Regions from separate parts of the Lactococcus formosensis genome, predicted to be linked through region 2. Evidence: riboswitches for the same ligand, from Rfam matches in the RefSeq annotation. Region 2 holds a riboswitch; each other region holds the start of a gene.
The links. Region 2 has a riboswitch for lysine ahead of VNN39_RS05735 (diaminopimelate decarboxylase). Riboswitches for the same ligand answer to the same signal wherever they lie in the genome.
Positions count from the first base shown of each region.

Region 1: another riboswitch for lysine. It lies ahead of VNN39_RS01370 (ABC transporter permease subunit); the one in region 2 lies ahead of VNN39_RS05735 (diaminopimelate decarboxylase).
Region 3: another riboswitch for lysine. It lies ahead of VNN39_RS03875 (amino acid permease); the one in region 2 lies ahead of VNN39_RS05735 (diaminopimelate decarboxylase).

Region 1 covers NZ_CP141721.1:273,800-278,089, reverse strand. The annotation lists gene VNN39_RS01375 (HAMP domain-containing histidine kinase) at 1-1,116, shown strand, start outside; lysine riboswitch at 1,256-1,423, shown strand; gene VNN39_RS01370 (ABC transporter permease subunit) at 1,512-3,083, shown strand; gene VNN39_RS01365 (amino acid ABC transporter ATP-binding protein) at 3,084-3,821, shown strand; gene murD (UDP-N-acetylmuramoyl-L-alanine--D-glutamate ligase) at 3,960-4,290, shown strand, end outside.
Region 2 covers NZ_CP141721.1:1,164,748-1,169,037, forward strand. The annotation lists partial or broken gene VNN39_RS05725 (pyridoxal-dependent decarboxylase) at 1-468, shown strand, start outside; gene VNN39_RS05730 (pyridoxal phosphate-dependent aminotransferase) at 677-1,840, opposite strand; lysine riboswitch at 2,106-2,278, shown strand; gene VNN39_RS05735 (diaminopimelate decarboxylase) at 2,645-3,904, shown strand; gene dapA (4-hydroxy-tetrahydrodipicolinate synthase) at 4,120-4,290, shown strand, end outside.
Region 3 covers NZ_CP141721.1:784,664-788,953, forward strand. The annotation lists gene dnaX (DNA polymerase III subunit gamma/tau) at 1-599, shown strand, start outside; gene VNN39_RS03875 (amino acid permease) at 626-2,089, opposite strand; lysine riboswitch at 2,166-2,342, opposite strand; gene rpsF (30S ribosomal protein S6) at 2,962-3,255, shown strand; gene ssb (single-stranded DNA-binding protein) at 3,293-3,787, shown strand; gene rpsR (30S ribosomal protein S18) at 3,907-4,152, shown strand; gene VNN39_RS03895 (metallophosphoesterase) at 4,261-4,290, shown strand, end outside.

The DNA.
Region 1 (4,290 bases), 890 kb from region 2:
AACCTGATTTACTCGACCAATTCGTATGGTTTTCCTCTAAGGAAAGATGTGGGTAATTCATCGCAAGCTGTACGTACATTTGGCGAATATTCTGGTTATTTGGTGGAGCGACCTGTGCACTCCAAAAAAACGGGTGAACTGATCGGCTATGTACAGGCTTTTTATGATATGAGCTATTATTATAGTGTGCGTACAAAGCTACTTGTTGCCTTGATTATCTTAGAAATTATAGCTCTCTTTATAGCTCAGTTTGTTGGTTACTTTATGGCGAGTCGCTATATCAAGCCTTTGGAACATTTGCACGATGCAATCACTACACGTGCCAATAATTTGAAGGCAGATTTCAAACCTGTCGTTATTCAGACGGGGGATGAAATTGAGGAACTTGCAACAGTTTATAATGATATGATGATCAAGCTTAATGATTACGTTGATCAGCAGAAACGTTTTGTTTCCGATGTCAGTCATGAGTTACGGACGCCACTTGCAGTTTTGGATGGGCATTTGAATCTCTTGAATCGTTGGGGGAAAAATGATCCTGAAGTGCTTGAGGAGTCTTTACAGGCCAGTATAGAAGAAGTTAGTACGATGAGAACGATGTTGGAAGAGATGCTCGCATTGGCGCGTCTTGAAAGCATTGATTTTCAAGATGAAGACCTAATCTGTGATCCAACAGAAGTTTCGAATTTTCTTAAGAAAAATTTTCTACTCATCCATCCTGATTTAAAGTTAACTGTTGAAAATGACTTGCCATCAGGAAGATTAGCACATATATATCCCAACCATTATGAGCAAGGTTTGAAAATATTGATTGATAATGCGATAAAATACTCGCCTGAAGATCGTCAAGAAGTCCAGATACATCTTGAAGAAGATGATGAATATATCATTACAACTGTGGAGGACCGTGGTTATGGTATTAGCCAAGAAGATTTAAAACATGTATTTGAACGTTTCTTCCGTGCGGATAAAGCACGAAATCGAGATATAGGAGGAACTGGGCTTGGGCTATCTATTATTCAACGTATAGTGGAGAACTATGAGGGAGATGTTAGCGTGACTTCCGTTGTAGGAGAGGGTTCAAAATTTACTTTAAAAATTCCTAAGATTAAATAAACTTAAAAAGTCTAGTGAGTATCTAAAAGTACTTGTTAGGCTTTTAATCTTGCTCTTATTTTTCGAGTTTTTTGATAATTAGAGAAAATTGTTGACATTCATTTAAAAAAAGGTTAAGATTTAAATTACAATATACAAATAAAATGATAGAGGTCGCAATGAATAGGAAGTTTTACTGAGCTGGACAAGCGTTGAAGTAAAACGGAGGAGACATTGCCGAAATGAATTCACTCGTCCAGGTGAGTTCGTTGGGGCAGCAAGGGATACTTGCTGAACTGTCGCAGTTTTGCGGAGTGCTATTCGTTACTTACTGATAATATGAATCACGTACAACGTTTAGCAACCTCTCTGTGTAAAGGTTGCTTTTTATTTGGAAAAATGAAAGAGAGAGTATTATGAGAAGAAAAAACTTATTCTTACTTGTCGCGACGTTGTTTACGGCATTATTTATCGGGAGTTCAAAAGTGAGTGCAGATCAGTTCCGTGTCGGAATGGAGGCTGCGTATGCCCCTTTTAACTGGACACAATATGATGATAGCAACGGTGCTGTCCCTATTGATGGTGTGGATGGTCAATGGGCAAATGGTTACGATGTACAAGTAGCAAAAAAACTTGCAGACAAGTTAAATAAAGAATTGGTGATTGTAAAATCAAGCTGGGATGGTTTGCTTCCTGCACTGAAATCTGGGAAGATTGATGGCATTATCGCAGGGATGTCACCAACTGCTGAACGCAGAGAACAAATTGCCTTTTCAGAGCCGTATTATACATCTAACCTTGTAATGATGGTCAAAAGTGGCGGCCCCTTTGCTCAAGCATCGAGCTTAGCAGACTTCTCTGGTGCAAAAATTACTGCCCAGCTGGGGACTTTCCACTATAACATGATTGACCAGATTGAAAGTGTTAATAAGCAAACAGCAATGAAAGATTTTTCAAGCATGCGAGTGGCTTTACAGAGTGGAGCTATCGATGGTTATGTGGCTGAACGTCCAGAAGGAGTGACAGCAGAAAAAGCAAACCCAGACTTCAAAATGATTGAATTTAGCGAAGGAAAAGGTTTTGTTACAAACTCTGATGATACAACAGTCGCAGTAGGTTTACGTAAAAATGACCCCAACTTGCCTGTGATTAACAGCTTTTTGACAAGTTTTACGCCTCAAGATCAAAAAGATCTGATGGATGAAATGATTGCTGCCCAGCCAGAAGCCAAAACACAAGGCGCTTGGTATGATCAAATTATCAGTATTGTAAGAGATAACGGTAAACAGTTTCTTAATGGTACAGGGATGACTTTATTCATCTCTCTGATTGGTACGATTATTGGTACGATATTAGGTCTTCTTATTGGTGTTTATCGTACTATTCCAGAAATCAGTAATAAATTTTTAGCCTTTTTACATAAAGTATTTGGCTGGTTCATTTCAGCTTATATTGAAATTTTCCGTGGAACACCAATGATTGTTCAAGCAATGGTGCTTTACTACGGAACCGCTCTAGCTTTCGGATTGAGCTTAGATCGGACTTTAGCTGCACTCATTATTGTGTCCATCAATACGGGTGCTTATATGTCTGAGATTGTACGGGGCGGAATTTTCTCTGTTGATCAAGGGCAATTCGAAGCTGCACAAGCTATTGGTATGACTCATGGACAAACTATGCGTAAAGTTGTTCTGCCACAAGTCTTACGAAATATTCTTCCCGCAACAGGAAATGAATTTGTCATTAATATTAAAGATACATCAGTCTTGTCTGTAATTTCAGTAACAGAGCTCTTTTTCCAAGGGACAACAGTGGCGCAACAAAACTTTATGTATTTCCAAACCTTTGCTGTAATCTGTGCAATTTACTTTGTCTTAACATTTACAGTGACACGTATTCTACGCTTCGTAGAAAGAAAAATGGATGGACCAGATGCATATGTCCCAATCCAAAATCAAATGCAAGTACAAGAACCGGGGGACGCTTAAATGACAGCAATCTTAGAAATCAATCATTTAAAAAAATCATTTGGTAGTAATGAAGTGTTGAAAGATATTCACTTGACGGTAAATCAGGGCGAAGTTATTTCGATTATTGGCTCATCTGGAAGTGGTAAATCAACATTACTTCGTTCGATTAATTTATTGGAGAAACCTTCTGGTGGAGAAATAATTTATAAAGGTGAAAATGTTTTAGAAAAAGGCTTTGATATTCCAAAGTATCGCACGCATCTTGGTATGGTGTTCCAAAGTTTCAACTTGTTTAACAATATGAATGTTATCGAAAATGTTATGGCTGGGCAAGTTACAGTATTGAAAAAAAGCCAGGAAGAAGCTCGATCTGTTGCACTCGACAATCTAGAAAAAGTGGGGATGGCAAGCTTTGCTAATGCCAAACCTGCACAACTCTCCGGCGGACAAAAACAACGTGTGGCAATTGCTCGTGCGATTTCCATGAATCCAGACGTGATTTTATTTGACGAGCCGACTTCAGCACTTGATCCTGAAATGGTAGGCGAAGTCTTACAGACAATGAAAGGACTGGCTGAAACAGGCTTAACAATGGTTATCGTCACTCATGAAATGGAATTCGCGCGTGATGTAAGTGATCGTGTAATTTTCATGGATAAAGGGGTTATCGCTGAAGAAGGACGACCAGCAGAAATCTTCGGAGCTCCGAAAGAAGAACGGACGCGTGCATTTCTTTCACGCTTCTTGAAAGCTTAAATAAAGAGAGCATAAACTTGCTCTTTTTTCTTTGCAAAAGATATCTTATTTTCATAGTAAAACTTTCAAATACAAACTCTATATTGAAAAAATAGGTAAATAGCGGTAAAATAGAGGGAAGTAGAAAGAATAGGAACAATGAAAAAAATCAAAACTTTTGAAGAAAAAAAAGTACTCATCCTTGGATTAGCAAAATCAGGAGAAGCTGCAGCCCGCTTGCTTCATACTCTAGGTGCACACGTAACTGTAAATGACGGAAAGGCTTTTGAAGAAAACCCTGCCGCACAAGCCCTTTTGGAAGAAGGCATTGAAGTTATCTGTGGTAGCCATCCCCTTGAACTTTTAGACGAAGATTTTGATTTTATGGTAAAAAATCCAGGTATTCGTTATGATAACCCAATGATAAAGAAAGCATTGGATAAAAAGATTCCAGTTATTACGGAAGTAGAACTTGCTTATCTTGTTTCGG
Region 2 (4,290 bases):
TAGTCATTTTTGTCAAACATACATGGAATCTGAAGCAGTAAAACTGATGAGTCAAACTCTAGAGAAAAATGTAATAGATAAATCAGAATACCCAAGAACAATCGAAATTGAAAAACGTCGTGTAAATATAATTGCTGACCTTTGGAATGCAAGTGAAAACGAACAGTTTATGGGAACATCAACAATTGGTTCTTCAGAAGCTTGTATGTTGGGTGGAGCGGCAATGAAATTCTCTTGGCGTAAACGAGCAGAAAAGTTAGGCTTGGACATTAAGGCTAAAAAAACAAATCTCGTTAATTCTTCTGGGCATCAAGTTTGTTGGGAAAATTCTGTGTATATTGGGATATTGAAATGCGTGAAGTACCGATGGACAAAAACCATATGTTAATTAATCTAGACAAGGTTATGGATTATGTTGATGGATATACTATTGGTAATGTAGGAGTTATAGGGATCACATATAGAGGCACATCTTAAAGACCATAATAATCCTAAAAATAAAGTATATGGATTTACACATTAAAACTATCTCTTTTTTATAAGCCAAACCTATTTTCGTTGATTAATAACAAGAGTGAATATATAACAAAAAAGACGAGAAAAAGCTCGTCTTTTTTGAGAAGGTTTACATTAAAGCAAAGATAAACTCTGAGTATAGCACAACGATAATAGTAAGTTATTCCGAAAGATATTCTTTCAATCTCTCCATAGCAATCTCAATCACTTCCATTGAAGCTGCATAGGACAAACGGACATAACCTTCACCATATTGACCAAAGGCTGAGCCTGGAATGAATGCTACATGTTTTTTCTTTGCAAAATCATATAAAAATTCAAAAGAATTGCTGTTATATTCTGCTGGAATTTTGGCAAAAATATAGAAAGCCCCGTCTGGCTTGATAATTTCAAAGCCAAGTTCAGTCATTTTCTCAATAATGTAATCCCGCCGTTTGAGGTATTCGACTTTCATTAGCTCAGCATCATTTTTTCCTTTACTCAGAGCTTCAACTGCTGCCCATTGCGATTGTGTTGAGGCAGAAGTAACCAGATATTGGTGTGTTTTTACAAGCTGATCAATCAAGTATTTTTCTGCAAAAATCAGCCCCATTCGCCAACCCGTCATCGCATGTGATTTTGAAAGGCCATTAAGTACAAAAGTTTGATCACGTAAAAAGGTCGAAATAGAAGTATGTACATGTTGGCTATAGTTAATTTCAGAATAAACTTCGTCAGAAAGGACAAAAATTTCATGTTTTTTGATGATTTCAGCAAGTGTTTTAAGTTGGGCATGAGTGTAAGTTATGCCCGTTGGATTTGAAGGATAATTAAGGATGATAGCCTTGATATTCTCGGTTTCGTTCAATACTTGTTCAAGTTTTTCAGGAGTTAAGACAAATTTATCAGTTGTGGTATCAATCTCGACCAATTGACCGCCAGCTAAGCTTACTACAGGCGCATAACCTGGATAAGCAGGTGCTGGGATTAGAACTTTATCGCCAGGTTCAATAATTGAAAGGAGACAAGTAGCAATCGCCTCTGTGACACCAACTGTGGTCAAAATTTCTGTTTCAGCATCGTAATGCAAATTGTATTTTTCAGCTACAAATTGACTGGCTGCATGACGGAGTTCAATCAGGCCACGCATGCCAGTATAATGACTTTCATCGGCATCAATCGCATCAATTGCAGCTTTTTTGATATGTTCAGGTGTCGGAAAATCTGGTTTACCAAGTGTTAATTTCAAAACATTCGGTATTTTGGAGATTTCCTGATCAAATTCACGAATTTTAGAAATTTCAATTTTTCCAAGATTAGTGTTAAATTTATTTGATAAATCCATACATAGCACCTCCGCAGGTCAATAGTTAAAGTTGGCTTCAAGCAAAAACTCCGTATATTCGTCGTTTTAAATTTGTATTATAGCATTTTATTTTAAAAATTCACAAAACAATGTTGCAAAATATTTTGGAGGTTCAGAAGTTCAGAGAAAAAATACACCTTGTAAACCTTGATTTAAAGCAGTTTTAAAGAAAAAAATAAGTCAATACCAAAAATTTGAAAAGTTTTCAATTGACAAACAATACTGAAAATATTATAATTGTGAAAAATAAATTAGAGGTAGCAATGCAAATGAGTACTACACGAGAGGAGGCATCCGACGACCGTGTACGAAAGGTAATCATTGCCGAACGTTAGCAACAGAGGCATCTGGCTAGCGTGGGGGTATAGGAAACACCTATACCACTCGGACTTGAATAAGTCTGGCGCTAAGTGATCGAACCGAATAATATAGAATTCTTTTTTTACTCTATTTTCATGACGACATAAAAGGCGCTTGTACTTACAAGTGCCTTTTGTTTTTATACGATGTGAGTTTGTAGGTTGAAGCGCGACAACGATAGAATAATGTTTTAGCGAGTCAACGAATAAGAAAAACTCTGCTTCTTACATCAAAACTCATTATATCAGTGGTCAAAGGGCACTGGAGACAGAGTTAAAGATTGAGATGGGGAAAAATATCATTTGGTAGACTAAAAGTAAAATCTTCCTTCTTTCAGTTACAATTTTTGACAAGCCTCCATAGCATTGAAACTACCGAAATCTTCAGATAAAGATTTGCATAGCAAGTCCACAGGAGCATGAAATGAAAGTACCATTTATTACTAAAGATCAATTAGATAAAATTACTGCAGAATTTCCGACACCATTTCATTTGTATGACGAGCACGGAATTCGTGAAAAAGCAAGAGCGCTAAACACAGCATTTTCTTGGAATAAAGGTTTCAAAGAATTCTTTGCGGTAAAAGCTACACCAACGCCTGCAATTTTGAAAATTTTGCAAGAAGAAGGTTGTGGAGCTGATTGCGCGAGTTATGTTGAGCTTATACTGGCAAATAAATGTGGTTTTGATAATTCTGAAATAATGTTTTCATCAAATGACACTCCAGCTGAAGAATTTTTATTAGCCAAAAAGCTAGGGGCTACGATTAATATTGATGCATACAACCATATTGAATTTTTATCCACATTGGCAGGATTTGAATTTCCCGAAACAATGAGCTTACGCTATAACCCTGGTGGAGTTTTTACAATGGGTACCAAAATTATGGATAATCCTGAAGAATCAAAATTTGGAATGACAAAAGCCCAACTGATTCAGGGAATTAGAGATTTGCAAAAGTTGGGTGTGAAGAAATTTGGAATGCATAGCTTTTTGGCTTCAAATACTGTGACAAATGAATATTATCCAAAATTAGCACAGCAATTATTTGAATTAGCACTTGAAATTCGTGAAAAAACAGGCGTTTCTCTTGATTTTATAAATCTTTCTGGTGGTATCGGCGTTAATTATCGTCCGGATGAAGCTCCTAACGATATTGCTGTCATTGGCGAAGGAGTACATCGTGTTTATGATGAAGTTCTAACTGCCAATGGCCTAGGAGAAGTCAAAATTTATACGGAACTGGGACGCTTTATGTTGGCGCCTCATGGCTTACTGGTCACACGTGTCTTGCATAGAAAGCAAACCTATCGGACGTATATTGGTGTGGATGCGAGCGCAGTTAATCTGATGAGACCAGCATTTTATGATGCTTATCATCATATTACTGTTATAGGAAAGGAGGAAGATAAAGTGAAAGAAATTGTTGACGTGACTGGTTCATTATGTGAAAACAATGATAAATTTGCCAGGCAGCGCGAACTTCCTGTGATTGATGAGGGAGACCTATTAGTCATTCATGACACAGGTGCGCATGGTTTTTCGATGGGATATCAGTATAATGCAAAATTACGAAGTGCCGAATTATTGCTTCAGCAAGATGGGAGCACGCGTATGATTCGACGGGCAGAGCGACCTGAAGACTATTTTGCAACATTGGATGGCTTTGAGTTTGAAATCTAACCGAAAATTAGCTGGTAAATGCTTGTAACAGCTTTTACTTCTAACCACTGATAAAATCATAAATAATATTTGGATACAAATTAAAGGAGTGGAGTAAGAACAAGGCGAAGAGAAGATGTTTTTCAAGAGAAAGAAAATTATACGATGAGTAGTTTCCTTTTCTTCTATCGCAACACTCGTCAAAGGTTTCTGAAATATATCTACAGGAGAAAATAATGCTTAAAGGTTCAATTGTGGCGCTCATCACGCCCTTTAATGATGATAATTCTATAAATTTTGAAAAATTAGCTGAGCTGATTGAATTTCAGATTAGCCATGGAAGTGCGGCTATTTCTATTTTAGGCACAACAGGAGAAGCACCGACGATTAGCTTTGAGGAGAAAAAA
Region 3 (4,290 bases), 380 kb from region 2:
ATGAACTTCAGGCATTAAAAGCAGAAGTTGCAGCGCTAAAAGCTAAGTTGGCAGAAACAGGAAGTCAGACTGTAGTATCTACCGTCAGTCAAGAAGTTCAAATCAAGCAACAAGTAAAAACGAAAGCAGTGACCGAAAAGTATACTGTAAACCAAGAGTTAGTTTTTAAAGCTCTAAAGGAAGCGACCAACGAAGCTCGTCAAGCAGTTTTTGGTGCATGGCCGGAGATAGTTTCCAGCTTTACCAAGCCTTCAGATCGCGCCATAATCAATAATACAGCACCTGTCGCTGCCTCAAGTAATTTTGTGGTGGTTACTTTTCCTCATGGTAATTTAGCAAAGCGCGTTACAGAAAATGAAAACTTACAATTAACTTTTGGTAATTTAATGTCATCAATATTGGGATTTTCTCCAGAGATTATTGCTTTAGCAGAGCAAGATTGGCAAGCTTTACGTCAAGAGTATGTTTTAAGCCTCAAAAAAGGAGGACAACATGTTACAAAAGATACCGAATCTGAGCCAGAATCTGAAGAAAAAGAAGTTCTTGTAAGTAAAGCAAAAGAATTTTTTGGAGAAAAAGTGAAAGTAATAAACGATTAAAAAAACGCCTCATGGCGTTTTTTTTTTTAATCAATATCACGGCTTAAATCAACTTCTTCAAGAGGAATGAGTTTTGTTTTCTTCACGATTTTGTAAGAGAAATATAAAATCAAGAAGAGAGGTAAAGCAAGGTAGGTCGTAATGATGCTTTGCGCATTCATCGTTACGGTAGTAATTTGCCCGATAACGATAATGATTGAAAGAATAAGAGCGATGATTGGCCCAATAGGGAACCATTTGGCATGGTAGCCTAACTCAGAAAGTTTATGACCTTGTTTAATAAAAGCACGGCGGAAGCGGAAATGACAGATAGCAATTCCAATCCAAGCCAAGAAACCAGACAAACCGGAAGCAGCGACTAAATAGAAATAAATCTCAGTACCAAAGATACTTGTCAAGAAGGCCAATAGCCCAATGGCAACAGTCGCTAAAATTGCATAAATTGGTACACCGTTGCTTGTATTTGTTTTAGCGAAGATTTTCGGTGCATGGCCCTCTTTCGCCATACCAAAAAGCATGCGAGAAGCAGCATATAACCAAGAATTGGCAGATGAAATAACAGAGGTTAAGATGACCGCATTCATAACGGATGCAGCAGCAGCTAAGCCAGCACGTTCAAATACCAAGGTAAATGGAGAAACAGTAATATCACTTTGTGTTGCTGCACGGAGAAGACTTGGGTCTTTATAGTAAACCAAGGCACCGATTACGAATATTGAGAGGAAATAGAAAATAATAATCCGCCAAAAGACTTGTTTAATCGCTGAGGGAACATTTTTCTCAGGATTTTCTGATTTACCGGCTGCAATACCAACGATTTCAGTACCTTGGAAAGAGAAGCCTGCAATCATGAAGACAGCAATCATACCTCCAATACCACCGACAAAACCATGATTTCCTCCAGCAGAAAGATTGCGTGCCACATCTGGCTTATAACTCATAATTCCAAAAATTGTTGCGAGACCAATCACGATAAAGGCGATAACAGCGATGACTTTAATTGTCGCCATCCAAAATTCTGCTTCACCATAAGCCTTAGCTGAAATAAGATTAACCAAGAGGATAAGCGCAATTACGATAGTTGACCATATCCATGTAGGCACATGGGGCAACCAAAATTGCATAATGACACCAACTGTAGCAGCCTCAACCGCCACAGTAATTGCTGAGTTAAACCAATAATTCCAACCCATCGCGAAACCAAAAGCTTTATCCACATAACGGTCGGCAAATGATGCAAAAGAGCCAGACACTGGAAGATAAGATGCCATTTCACCTAAAGACGTCATAAGGAAGAAAACCATGAGGCCAATAGCGATATAGGCTACTAAGGCGCCCAGAGGTCCAGCTTGAGAAATTGTTGCACCTGATGCAACAAATAACCCGGTACCAATCGTTCCTCCTAAAGCTATCATTGTTAAGTGACGGTGTTTGAGACCACGTTTAACTTGCGTGGATGGCGTTCCCTCATTATTTGAAGTATTATCCATTACTTCTCTCCTAAATTTATAAATATTAATACAAAAAGCAATCCCTTAGAGATTGCTAAACGTCAGAAAGATCTTTCATCCGAATAGCGCATCGTGTCTAGGATTAGATCACGACAGTTTAACAGGTGTTTCCTGTTAAACCAAGAAAAGTTAGTGAGCATAACTTTTCTTTCGGCAACCGCTCCTGGGCTAAACTTCTCAGCATGCTCTAGCTCTGCTTAGCTTATTATTGGTTGCGACCTCTATCGTTTATTAAGTATTTATGAATATTTTAGATTAATTTAGGAGGGATGTCAAGGAGGAGCCTAGCTAAGATGAATAATTATGCAATTCGATGTTTAAAAACACAGAGTTTTTAATGATTTGTATCGTCCTTAAGAAAATCTAGACATTTGTTTTAGAGCTTAAAAAGAGTTATAATGTAAGAAGAGATGATTGCGTTTTCATCTCAACTATATCTGGAGGTGGTTTTCTATGACGTTTACCCCAAAATATGTATCTCCAACTTACGCGGGAGAAAAAATTGTATGCGTAACCCGTAGCCAGCAAGGGGAGATTTCCCACTTATATCAGCGCTTTGATAGTCGTTGTAAGTTACACTTTATAGTGAAGAAGCTTGGCTATTATCAATCGAAAGAAGGTCAGTATCGCTACATTCCAGCTAATGTGCTTGACGTAGTAGCTTAGTAAATAAAAACATTGAGAAATCTTCTGCAGAGTCAGAGGGTTATTTTTTATTTTATAAAACCACAAAGCAAGATAAATCAACTTGCAAAAAGTAGTTAAATCTGATAGAATATATACTCGTGAGTAAAACTCATAACTTACACAGGCTCCAACCTGTGTCATTAGTCCAAAAGGAGGAAAAATCAATGACAAAATACGAAATTCTTTATATTATTCGTCCAAACATTGAAGAAGAAGCAAAGAAAGCCCTCGTTGAACGTTTCGATAGTATCTTGACTGACAACGGTGCTGCTAATCTTGAGTCTAAAGACTGGGAAACACGCAAACTCGCTTACGAAATTCAAGACTTCCGCGAAGGTATCTACCACATCGTAACTCTTGAAGCTGCTACTGATTCAGAAGCTTTGAGCGAATTTGACCGTCTTGCTAAGATTAACGGCGATATTCTTCGTCATATGATCACTAAAGTAGAAGCTTAATTCTAGTTTAGCTGGACAAATTTAAAGGAGAAACATCATGATTAATAATGTTGTTTTGGTTGGACGCGTCGTGCGTGACCCTGAACTGCGATACACACCGCAAAATACTGCGGTTGCTACATTTACGATTGCTGTTAACCGTCGTTTTAAAAACGCGCAAGGCGAGCGTGAAGCTGATTTCATTAACTGTGTCATCTGGCGCCAATCTGCTGAAAACTTGGCAAATTGGGCTAAAAAAGGTGCCTTGATTGGTGTAACAGGTAGTATTCAAGTACGAAATTATGAGAACAAAGAAGGTCAACGTGTTTACGTGACTGAGGTATTGGCTGATAACTTCCAAATGCTTGAAAGTCGTGCTGCACGTGAAGGTGGCTCTGGTTCATATTCTGCACCACAGCAACAACAATCACAAAATCGTCCTTTTGCTGGCTCTAACAGCTCAGCAGGCAATTCAACACCTGATTTTGGTCGTGATGCAGATCCGTTTGGTGGCTTACCAATGGAAATCTCAGATGATGATCTTCCATTCTAATAAGTAAGGCAGCTGTACAAGGCAGTCTATCTGAGCCCTATTCGTTGAGTATAAAAGCGGTATCCGTATTGACTTTTCTACTCAACAACATCTTACAATAATATAAGGAGAAACACACTATGGCTTTTCAAAAACGTGGTGGCTTCAAACGCCGTAAAAAAGTTGACTTTATCGCAGCTAACAAAATCGAAGTTGTTGATTACAAAGACACTGAACTCTTGAAACGTTTTATCTCAGAACGTGGTAAAATCTTGCCACGTCGCGTAACTGGTACTTCAGCTAAAAACCAACGTAAAGTGGTTACAGCTATCAAACGCGCACGTGTTATGGCTCTCTTGCCATTCGTAGCTTCTGACGAAAACTAAGAAATAATTAAGCACCTTCGGGTGTTTTTTTGTTAGCTTCTTTTATACAAAGGGATTCATTAATCTTATTATGAAGAATAAAAAATATGAATGTGGTAAAATAAAGCAATGACATGGATTATAATTTTACTTTTTTGC